One region of the Providencia sp. UF-183 genome, then DNA from elsewhere that is predicted to be linked to it. Evidence: predicted binding sites of a transcription regulator. Region 1 holds the regulator's gene; the other holds the start of a gene.

Region 1 (4,553 bases):
TGCCCGGATACAGCGAAATACCTATCACTAGCACAAAATAAACTGCGCTATAGATAAGCAGTAACATGTCAGACTCGCCACCAAATAACGGGGCGATACCCACTTTATACGATACGGTTGCGGTTCTAGGCGTTGCGAATAATGGGCCAACAGATAAGTAAGCGACAACCGCGAGCAGTAAACCCGCGGTTTTCCCCACTGGTGTGCTCAGGGCTTCAATTCCGCCCCCAACTTTCGCTAATGCGATAACGGTTAATACGGGTAGACCTACACCTGTGACTAAAAAGCCAAGTGCGGCGGTCCAAACTTGTTCCCCTGCCTGTAAGCCAACCATCGGAGGGAAAATGATATTTCCTGCCCCGACAAATAACGCAAAGGTCATAAAACCTAATGCGATGATATCTCTTGATGATAAACGATGAGCCATATTATGTTAATTTTTAGTAGCGGAAATAGAAAATTACGGGTATGCACCTAGCAACCCTTTGAAATATATATAGCGAGATAGAATTCTGATAAACATACTGTTAACAATATAAAAAGTATGCTTGCTTGCCGATGACAAAACGAAAAATCAAAAAACAGAAAAAATCGCCAATAACTGACAACAAGTAGAACTTTTATAGGGCAAAAAGGCAATAGCAAACCCGAAAACAAGAGGAAATAACTAAACTAATTTTCAGAACCAGTGATTCATTTCAGTAAAATCACAATACCCGTTATATGATTTGCTTGAAAATTAATCAACTCCTCATTTTATCATTCACTTTTTTTGATAACAGGTAGGATATATTATTTTAAAATTATTAGTTGGTGGGATAATATAAAAAAACAATGCATTAATAGAATTAATTAATCGAAATAGAAGCAGGATCCACTTTATTAATAAATTGATTCTATTAATAAAGTGGAATTTTCTAAGCTTTTTTGAGTTTTTTATCATCAACAATTAGCACTGGCGGCAAGGTAAATGAGAACTCACTCCCTTTCCCCACTTGGCTAGTAACCACCAGCTGGCTGCTATGGTGTTGAACGGCATGTTTTACAATAGCCAACCCAAGCCCTGTACCGCCGCCACCTTGGCGTGAACGCGCTTTATCCACACGATAAAAACGCTCAGTTAAGCGAGGAAGATGTTCCGACGGGATCCCGGGGCCATTATCCTTCACACTAAACCGCGCGCCATTGCTGGTTCTTTGCCAATCAACACAAATTTTTGTGCCTTCTGGCGTATGATTAATGGCGTTATACACTAAGTTCGCCACCGCACTGCGCAATTGCTCTTCATTGCCATGCACCCGCAGTGATTCATCGATGTTAAACTCAAATTGCTGGCGACCGTGGCTTAAACTTAACGCCTCTTGCTCAATCATTTTGAGGATCACGGGAATATTTACTTGCTCATCAAGGTTGATTTGCGGGGCAATTTCGATGCGGGATAACTGCAAAAGTTGTTTCACTAAATTATCCATTCGGTGAGCTTGCTCTTGCATCACATTCAGCGCTTTTTTATTGACAGCAGGCATACCTTCTTGGTCATCCATCACCTCAAGATATCCCTGAATAACGGTAAGTGGCGTGCGTAGTTCATGACTCACATTGGCAAAAAAATCTCTACGCGCTTTCTCCAACCGACGTTTTTCAGTGACATCTCGCGCCACCATCAATAATTGCCCTTCCGTATAAGGCAAAATACGAAACTCAACAATTTCCCCACTATTAAGCTCAATGGTTAATGCTTGGTCATAACTTTTGATTGAAAAATAGCGGCTAAAATCAGGGTAACGCAATAGATTGAAAATATGTTGGCCGTTATCTTCTGGCCAGCGAAAACCTAACAACGCCTGCGCATGGCGGTTACACCAGAAAATATTGCCCTCCGTGGTCATCATCACGACGGCATCCGGTAAAGATTCAGCCCCACTACGAAAGCGCTTAATCAGTTGCCCTAATTCGCGACGGCGTTTACGGTTACGTTGCTGCATCTGGTAAATGCCGTAAAATATCGGCTCCCAGCCCCCTCGCCCCTCGGGTGGTAACATGCTTTTATCCAACCAAAGCCAATAAGACAATTTCAGCAAGTTATACGCATGCCACACTAAGGCGGCCAGTAAAGAAACCACTAGCAGCCAAGGTAAGTGCCCGATAAAAACGGACAAAATCAGCGCGGGTAAGATAAATAAAAACAGCCCCCAAATCAGCTGTTTAATCGATAAGCGTTCAAGCACGCATGTCTCTCCCTAGTGTGTCGTTAATAACGAACAGAGAAACGGTAACCTGTACCGCGTACTGTTTGCACCATTTTATCATGACCTTCAGTTTCTAGCGCCTTTCTTAAACGCCGAATGTGTACATCCACCGTTCTGTCTTCAACATAAACGTTCGCGCCCCAGACATAATTCAAGAGCTGTTCACGGCTGTAAACACGTTCAGGGTGCGTCATAAAGAAATGCAGAAGTTTATATTCCGTTGGCCCCATATCAATTGGGGTTTCGTTACTGGTTACACGGTGGGAGGTTGGGTCTAAGGTTAACCCATTCATTTCGATGATATCTTCCGTCGACATTGGAGAGATTCGACGGAGAATCGCTTTAACACGAGCAATTAATTCTTTCGGGGAAAACGGCTTAATCAAATAATCATCCGCACCGACCTCTAGGCCTTTCACGCGATCCTCTTCTTCCCCACGAGCCGTTAGCATCATCACTGGGACATCGCGAGTGGCGCTATCACGCTTCATATGTTTAATCACTTGGAGCCCTGACCCACCGGGGATCATCCAATCTAATAACACCAAATCGGGTAGAGGGTCGACTAACTGTGCAATTGCGCTGTCATAATCATCAGCTTCAATCGGCTGGAAACCATTCTGTTCTAATACAAAACAAACCATTTCTCGGATGGGCGCTTCATCTTCAACCACTAGAATGCGTCTTGCCATGATTGTTCCTGTAAATAAGAAGACATTGTTAATGTGAACGCATTATGCGTCACTTTTATGACAGAATTATGAATGTCTATTCGCAAATCAAATATTTCTCCTTATATTAGCGGGTAAATGTCATCTAAGTGAAATAATTCCGCCATAACACGAGAAAAACACGAGGTTTTGATAGGATAAGGTATACTGGATAGCAGTAATTTATGCCCTTTATCGAAGACAGGAACTGATGGCTCATGCGCATTATTCACACCTCTGACTGGCATCTTGGCCAATACTTTTTTACCAAAAGCCGTGCGCCTGAGCACCAACACTTTTTAAATTGGCTAGTGAACCAAGTCGAAATTCATCAAGTCGATGCCGTCATTGTGGCAGGGGATATTTTCGATACAGGGTCACCGCCAAGCTATGCCCGCGAGTTATATAATAAATTTATTGTAGATTTGCAAAAAACCGGTTGCCAGTTGGTCATTTTGAGCGGCAATCACGATTCCGTCTCTGTTCTGAATGAATCAAGCTCATTATTAAGCTACCTTAATACCCAAGTGGTCACCTCTGGCAGTGAGCCGAATGTTATCACTCTGCACAATAAACAAGCGCAACCCATTGGTCTCGTGTGCGCGATCCCTTTCTTGCGTCCTCGAGATATCCAACAGAGTGTTGCAGGGCAAAGTGTTGAAGAAAAACAACTTTCCCTCCAAACTGCCATTCATGATCACTACCAAGCCAGCTATCAACTCGCCCTCGAGCAACGGGCAATGCTCGGCCTGGATATTCCGATTATTGCCACAGGGCATTTAACGGTGATTGGAGCGGAACTCACAGATTCCGTACGCGATATTTATATCGGCACATTAGAAGCCTTCCCTTCAGGGGCATTTCCCCCTGCGGATTATATTGCACTTGGTCATATTCATCGCCCTCAAGTCATTGGTGGAAAACAACAGATTCGTTATTGCGGCTCCCCTATTGCCCTCAGTTTTGATGAAACTGCCCAACATAAAAGTGTCTGTTTAGTTGAGTTTACAGGTAGCAAATTAAGCAAAATAACCCCGTTAGCGATCCCTATTTTTCAGCCTTTACAAACGCTTAAAGGCTCATTAAAAGAGATAGAGCAACAACTTACTGTATGGCAGGACTACCAAGGTGAAAATGCGGTTTGGTTAGATATCGAAGTCGCGTCTCAAGATTATCTGGCGGATATTCAACAGCGCATCGAAACACTCACACAAAACCTTCCCGTTGAAGTCGTATTACTGCGCCGTGCAAGAAAACAAAAACAAGGGCAAAACCTTGCGCTAGCGAATGAAACCCTGAATGAACTTACCGTAGAAGAGGTTTTCCTACGCCGCCTAAGTGAAGAAACCCTTGAAGACCCTGAACGTGAACAGCGTCTAACCCAACTTTTCCAACAGTCCTATGACGCATTACGCCACGAGCAAGGGTAATTGACATGAAAATCTTAAGCTTACGCCTAAAAAACATTAACTCTCTCAAAGGCGAATGGAAAATCGATTTTACGCAAGAACCGTTTGCCAGTCAGGGGTTATTTGCCATCACCGGTGCGACAGGGGCAGGAAAAACCACCTTATTGGATGCCATTTGCCTCGCG
Region 2 (4,553 bases), on a different contig from region 1:
AAACAAGCCAACAACGATAGATGGTGCTGATAACAAAATGTCATTAATAAAGCGGGTTACAGACGCTAACCATGACTTACGGCCATATTCCGCCAAGTAAATCCCCGCTAAAATCCCTAAAGGCGTTCCAATCACGGTTGCCCATAAAATTAATAAACCACTTCCGACGATCGCATTCGCTAAACCACCGCCTTCGGTATTTGGTGGCGGGGTCATTTCGGTAAACAGATTGAGGGACATGCCATCAATCCCTTTGGTCACCGTCGAAAATAAAATCCACACTAGCCAGAACAGCCCAAATGCCATGGTCAGCATTGAGACAAACAGCGCCATTCTATTCACTTGGCGACGCCATGCTTGACGGCGGGCGCGTTCTTTCTCATTGACGATAAAAGGTTGAGATTCAGACATATTAACGGCCCTCATTCTTCGCAAGACGCATTACCATCAACTTGGAAATCGCCAACACAATGAACGTGATAACAAACAGGATAAGCCCAAGTTCCATCAGCGCTGAGGTATGTAAACCGCTTTCTGCTTCCGCAAACTCATTTGCCAACGCAGAGGTAATACTGTTCCCTGGCATGAAGAGGGATGCGCTATCGAGTTGGTAAGTATTACCAATCACGAAGGTCACCGCCATGGTTTCACCCAATGCACGGCCTAACCCTAACATCACCCCACCTATTACCCCGTTTCGGGTATACGGCAGTACAATGTTCCAAATCACTTCCCACGTGGTACAGCCAATTCCGTAGGCTGACTCTTTCATCATCACCGGGGTTTGTTCAAACACATCGCGCATCACAGACGCAATGTAAGGGATAATCATAATCGCGAGGATAATCCCCGCCGCTAAAATACCTATCCCGAATGCAGGGCCTGAAAATAATTCACCGACAATCGGAATACTCGACATCACGTTGCCGACCGGCTCTTGGAAGTATTCTGCAAAAAGTGGTGCGAAAACGAATAAGCCCCACATCCCGTAAACGATACTGGGAATGGCGGCAAGTAATTCAATAGCAATCCCTAATGGACGTTTTAGCCAATTTGGTGCGAGTTCTGTTAAGAACAGTGCAATACCAAAACTGACAGGTACCGCGATAATCAGGGCGATTAACGAGGTTACAATGGTGCCGTAAATCGGCACAAGGGCACCAAACTGTTCCGCTGGTGCATCCCACTCTTTGGTCCATAAAAACGAAAACCCAAACTTCTGCATACTTGGCCAAGATGCAAAAATAAGGGAAATAATAATGCCACCGAGCATTAACAAAGTGATTAGCGCGGCAATCTTTACCAGTGCACCAAAAATTACATCACCTGATTTGCTGGGAGCTCTAAATGCCGTTGTTTTTTCGGCCATGCGCTTTGTTCTCTTTCCATTCCTACTTGGTTTGTAGGATTGCGTTACAACAATGAGCGGGTAAGCCCTGTTCCTCAGTACTTACCCGCCATTTCCAACCCGAGGGGCATTAGAACAATGCTTTACCTTGGCTATCTTTAATTTCTGTTTTCCATGCTGCACGAACAGCTGTTACAACTTCTTTTGGTAACACGGCGTAATCCAGTGCTTCTGCTTGTTTGCCCCCTTTATCGTACGCCCAGTTGTAGAAGTCGAGAACCGCTTTACCTTTCTCAGCATTCGCTTGTTCTTTGTGTACTAAGATGAACGTCGTTGATGTGATTGGCCATGCGTTTGCGCCGTCACGGTTAGTCAGGTCTTGTGCAAACGACTTAGACCAGTCAACTTTTTTCGCTGCTGCGCTGAAGCTTTCACCCGTTGGTGATACTGCTTCGCCATCCGCAGAAACTAACTTAGTATACGCAAGATTATTTTGTTTTGCGTAAGCATATTCAACATAACCGATAGAGCCTGGGAGACGTTGTACGAATGCAGCAACACCGTCGTTACCTTTACCGCCTACACTGTTTTTTGGCCAGTTAACGGTTGAACCTGCACCAACTTCATCTTTCCAACCTGTGCTGACTTTTGCTAAGTAGCTTGTGAAAACAAATGTGGTACCTGAACCGTCAGAGCGTCTTACCACAGCAATAGCTTGGTCTGGTAAGCTCACTTTCGGGTTTAATTTTGCGATAGCCGGGTCATTCCATTTGGTGATTTTACCTAAATAGATATCACCTAAAGTGTTGCCATCTAACGTCAGTTGGCCTGACTCGATACCTTTTACGTTAACCGCCAGTACCACACCACCGATAACGGTAGGGAATTGGAACAGGCCATCTTCTTTTAATTTTTCGTCAGTTAATGGCGCATCAGATGCACCGAAATCAACGGTTTTTGCATTAATTTGTTTTACACCACCAGAAGAACCGATCCCCTGATAGTTCACTTTATTACCTGTTTCTTTCTGATAAGAGTCTGCCCACTTCGCATAGACAGGAGCAGGGAAGGTCGCGCCAGCTCCGGTCAGGCTGGTAGCAGCAAAAGAAGACATTGCAGTCAGAGATAAAGTTGCTGCCATTACGCTTGCTAAGGTGGTACGCGTCATTTTCATAATCCCTCCGGGGATGTATAGAAACAATCAAGTATAAAATTGTTGGGTGTATGTCACGGTAGGAAAAATAGGACAATTTAGTTACGACAACATGTCGTTTTTATGACAGTTTTATGACAATTGATTATTTTTTCACTGAGGACGAGATAAAACTAGGCAGGATGAAAATAAAAATAATTTAAATTCAAACAGTTAAAGGAATATTACATCAAAATACGTTTGAAAAAGAAAAATGACAGACTGTCATAAAAGCGAAAAATATTTTTAGTCTAGGCAAAAAAGGATAGCTCTAAATAGTTCAAGCTGTAGGTAGGCGCCAAGCGAAGATATCCCTAGGAGCATACGCCAGTATGTGACTAGGGTAGCTGAGTGTAGGCAACACCCCTACGGCTTGAAATATGACGAGATATCAGTCTTCTTTTTCCTTAAGGGGGAGAAGAGCCCTAATCGCAAACCCGCCGCGCTCACTTTTGTGGATCTCTATACTCCCTTCATGGGCATCCACTATACGGCGTATAATCGCTAGCCCCAAGCCAGTTCCTTTGTTGCTCCGCGCTTTTTCACCTTGCACAAAGGGTTGGAATAAACGGTGGATATCTTCGTCTTTGATACCTGCGCCGTCATCTTCCACTTGGAACCACACAAAATCTTCGGTTTTTCCGCTGCTGACTTTGATCCAGCCATTTCCATAGCGATAAGCATTCACTATCATATTAGTGATTGCGCGCTTAATCGCCAGCGGGTTACCGTTCACAACCATTGAGCCCGGTTCTAATGCGGTTTCAATGTCGCCGATAACATTACTTTCAGCACTAACTGCTTCCATAAGGATAGCGTTGAGATCGCAGAACTCCATATCCATCTCTTGGCCTGTTTTCAGGTAAGACATGAATTGGCCGATAATCGCGTCACACTCTTCAATATCTTTATTGATAGACTCCGCCAAATAGCTGTCTTCTGGACTCATCATTTCTGTGGCTAAGCGAATACGGGTTAACGGTGTTCTTAAGTCATGGCTGACCCCTGCCATCAAAACAGTTCGGTCATTTTCTAAAGTTTTGATCCCTGCGGCCATATGGTTAAAAGACCGAATTGCTGCTCTAACTTCCGTTGCCCCCTTTTCTTGCATCGGGGGCAAGACAAAGCCCTTTCCGACCTCCCCTGCGTGGTACTCCAATTCAAGCAATGGCTTGTTTTGGTAGCGAATATACAGCCATACCCCGGCAAAAATCGTGAGGAAAATCGTTAAGGTATACCTGAATACAAGGGAGAATTGATTTTGACCAATTTCAGTCAGAGGAACTCGCACCCAGATATCAGGAGCGAGGTAAGACGTTAACCATAAAATCGGATAATCACGGCCAAGTTCGAGGTGAACACTCGCCTTTCCGCCTAGGTATTGCGACATGTGTTCGCTCAGAAAATCATACTCTTTAGCCCAGTTCAACCCCTCTTCCATTGCAGCCGAATGGGCATAGAACGTGATACCTAATTCGTTGTAGATTTTCTTACGCAAAGCGGGAGAAACTCGCACTGAGGTTCCATCTTGCAGCACCATTTTCTCGGTCATCAATGTTCTTACTTCGTACGCAAGGACTTTATTGAATTGCTGTAAGCTTGGCATCACAACAAAATTCAATACGACCATGTAGCTGGTCACTAAACTTGCGAACAGCAGTGCAACAAACAAGAACAACGAACGAGAAAATGTACTACGTCGTGAGAACCTCAGTCGCTTCATGCTTTACTTCCATCCGGAACAAACACATAGCCCAAGCCCCAAACCGTTTGAATATAACGTGGGTGCGCAGGGTCTTCTTCAACCATACGACGCAGGCGTGAAATTTGAACGTCGATAGAACGCTCCATCGCACTATACTCGCGCCCTCTCGCTAAGCTCATCAGCTTGTCACGAGATAACGGTTCCCTTGGATAAGAAACCAACACTTTTAATACCGCGAACTCACCGCTGGTCAATGGCATATTTTCATCACCTTGGAACATTTCACGCGTTCCGAGGTTCAGTTTAAA

What was found. Region 1 encodes PhoB, which activates phosphate uptake and scavenging genes when phosphate is short. Its sites were predicted from a motif close to CTGTCATAAAACTGNCNNAT; they were not measured.
Region 2: the regulator PhoB is predicted to act here: its motif matches at 2,623-2,642, upstream of pstS (phosphate ABC transporter substrate-binding protein PstS).

Annotation. Positions count from the first base shown of each region.
Region 1 covers NZ_JBSICD010000003.1:138,741-143,293, reverse strand. The annotation lists gene brnQ (branched-chain amino acid transport system II carrier protein) at 1-427, opposite strand, end outside; gene phoR (phosphate regulon sensor histidine kinase PhoR) at 918-2,228, opposite strand; gene phoB (phosphate regulon transcriptional regulator PhoB) at 2,252-2,941, opposite strand; gene sbcD (exonuclease subunit SbcD) at 3,178-4,389, shown strand; gene AC4IFT_RS03555 (AAA family ATPase) at 4,395-4,553, shown strand, end outside.
Region 2 covers NZ_JBSICD010000009.1:189,264-193,816, reverse strand. The annotation lists gene pstA (phosphate ABC transporter permease PstA) at 1-411, opposite strand, end outside; gene pstC (phosphate ABC transporter permease PstC) at 413-1,369, opposite strand; gene pstS (phosphate ABC transporter substrate-binding protein PstS) at 1,479-2,522, opposite strand; gene envZ (two-component system sensor histidine kinase EnvZ) at 2,932-4,263, opposite strand; gene ompR (osmolarity response regulator transcription factor OmpR) at 4,260-4,553, opposite strand, start outside.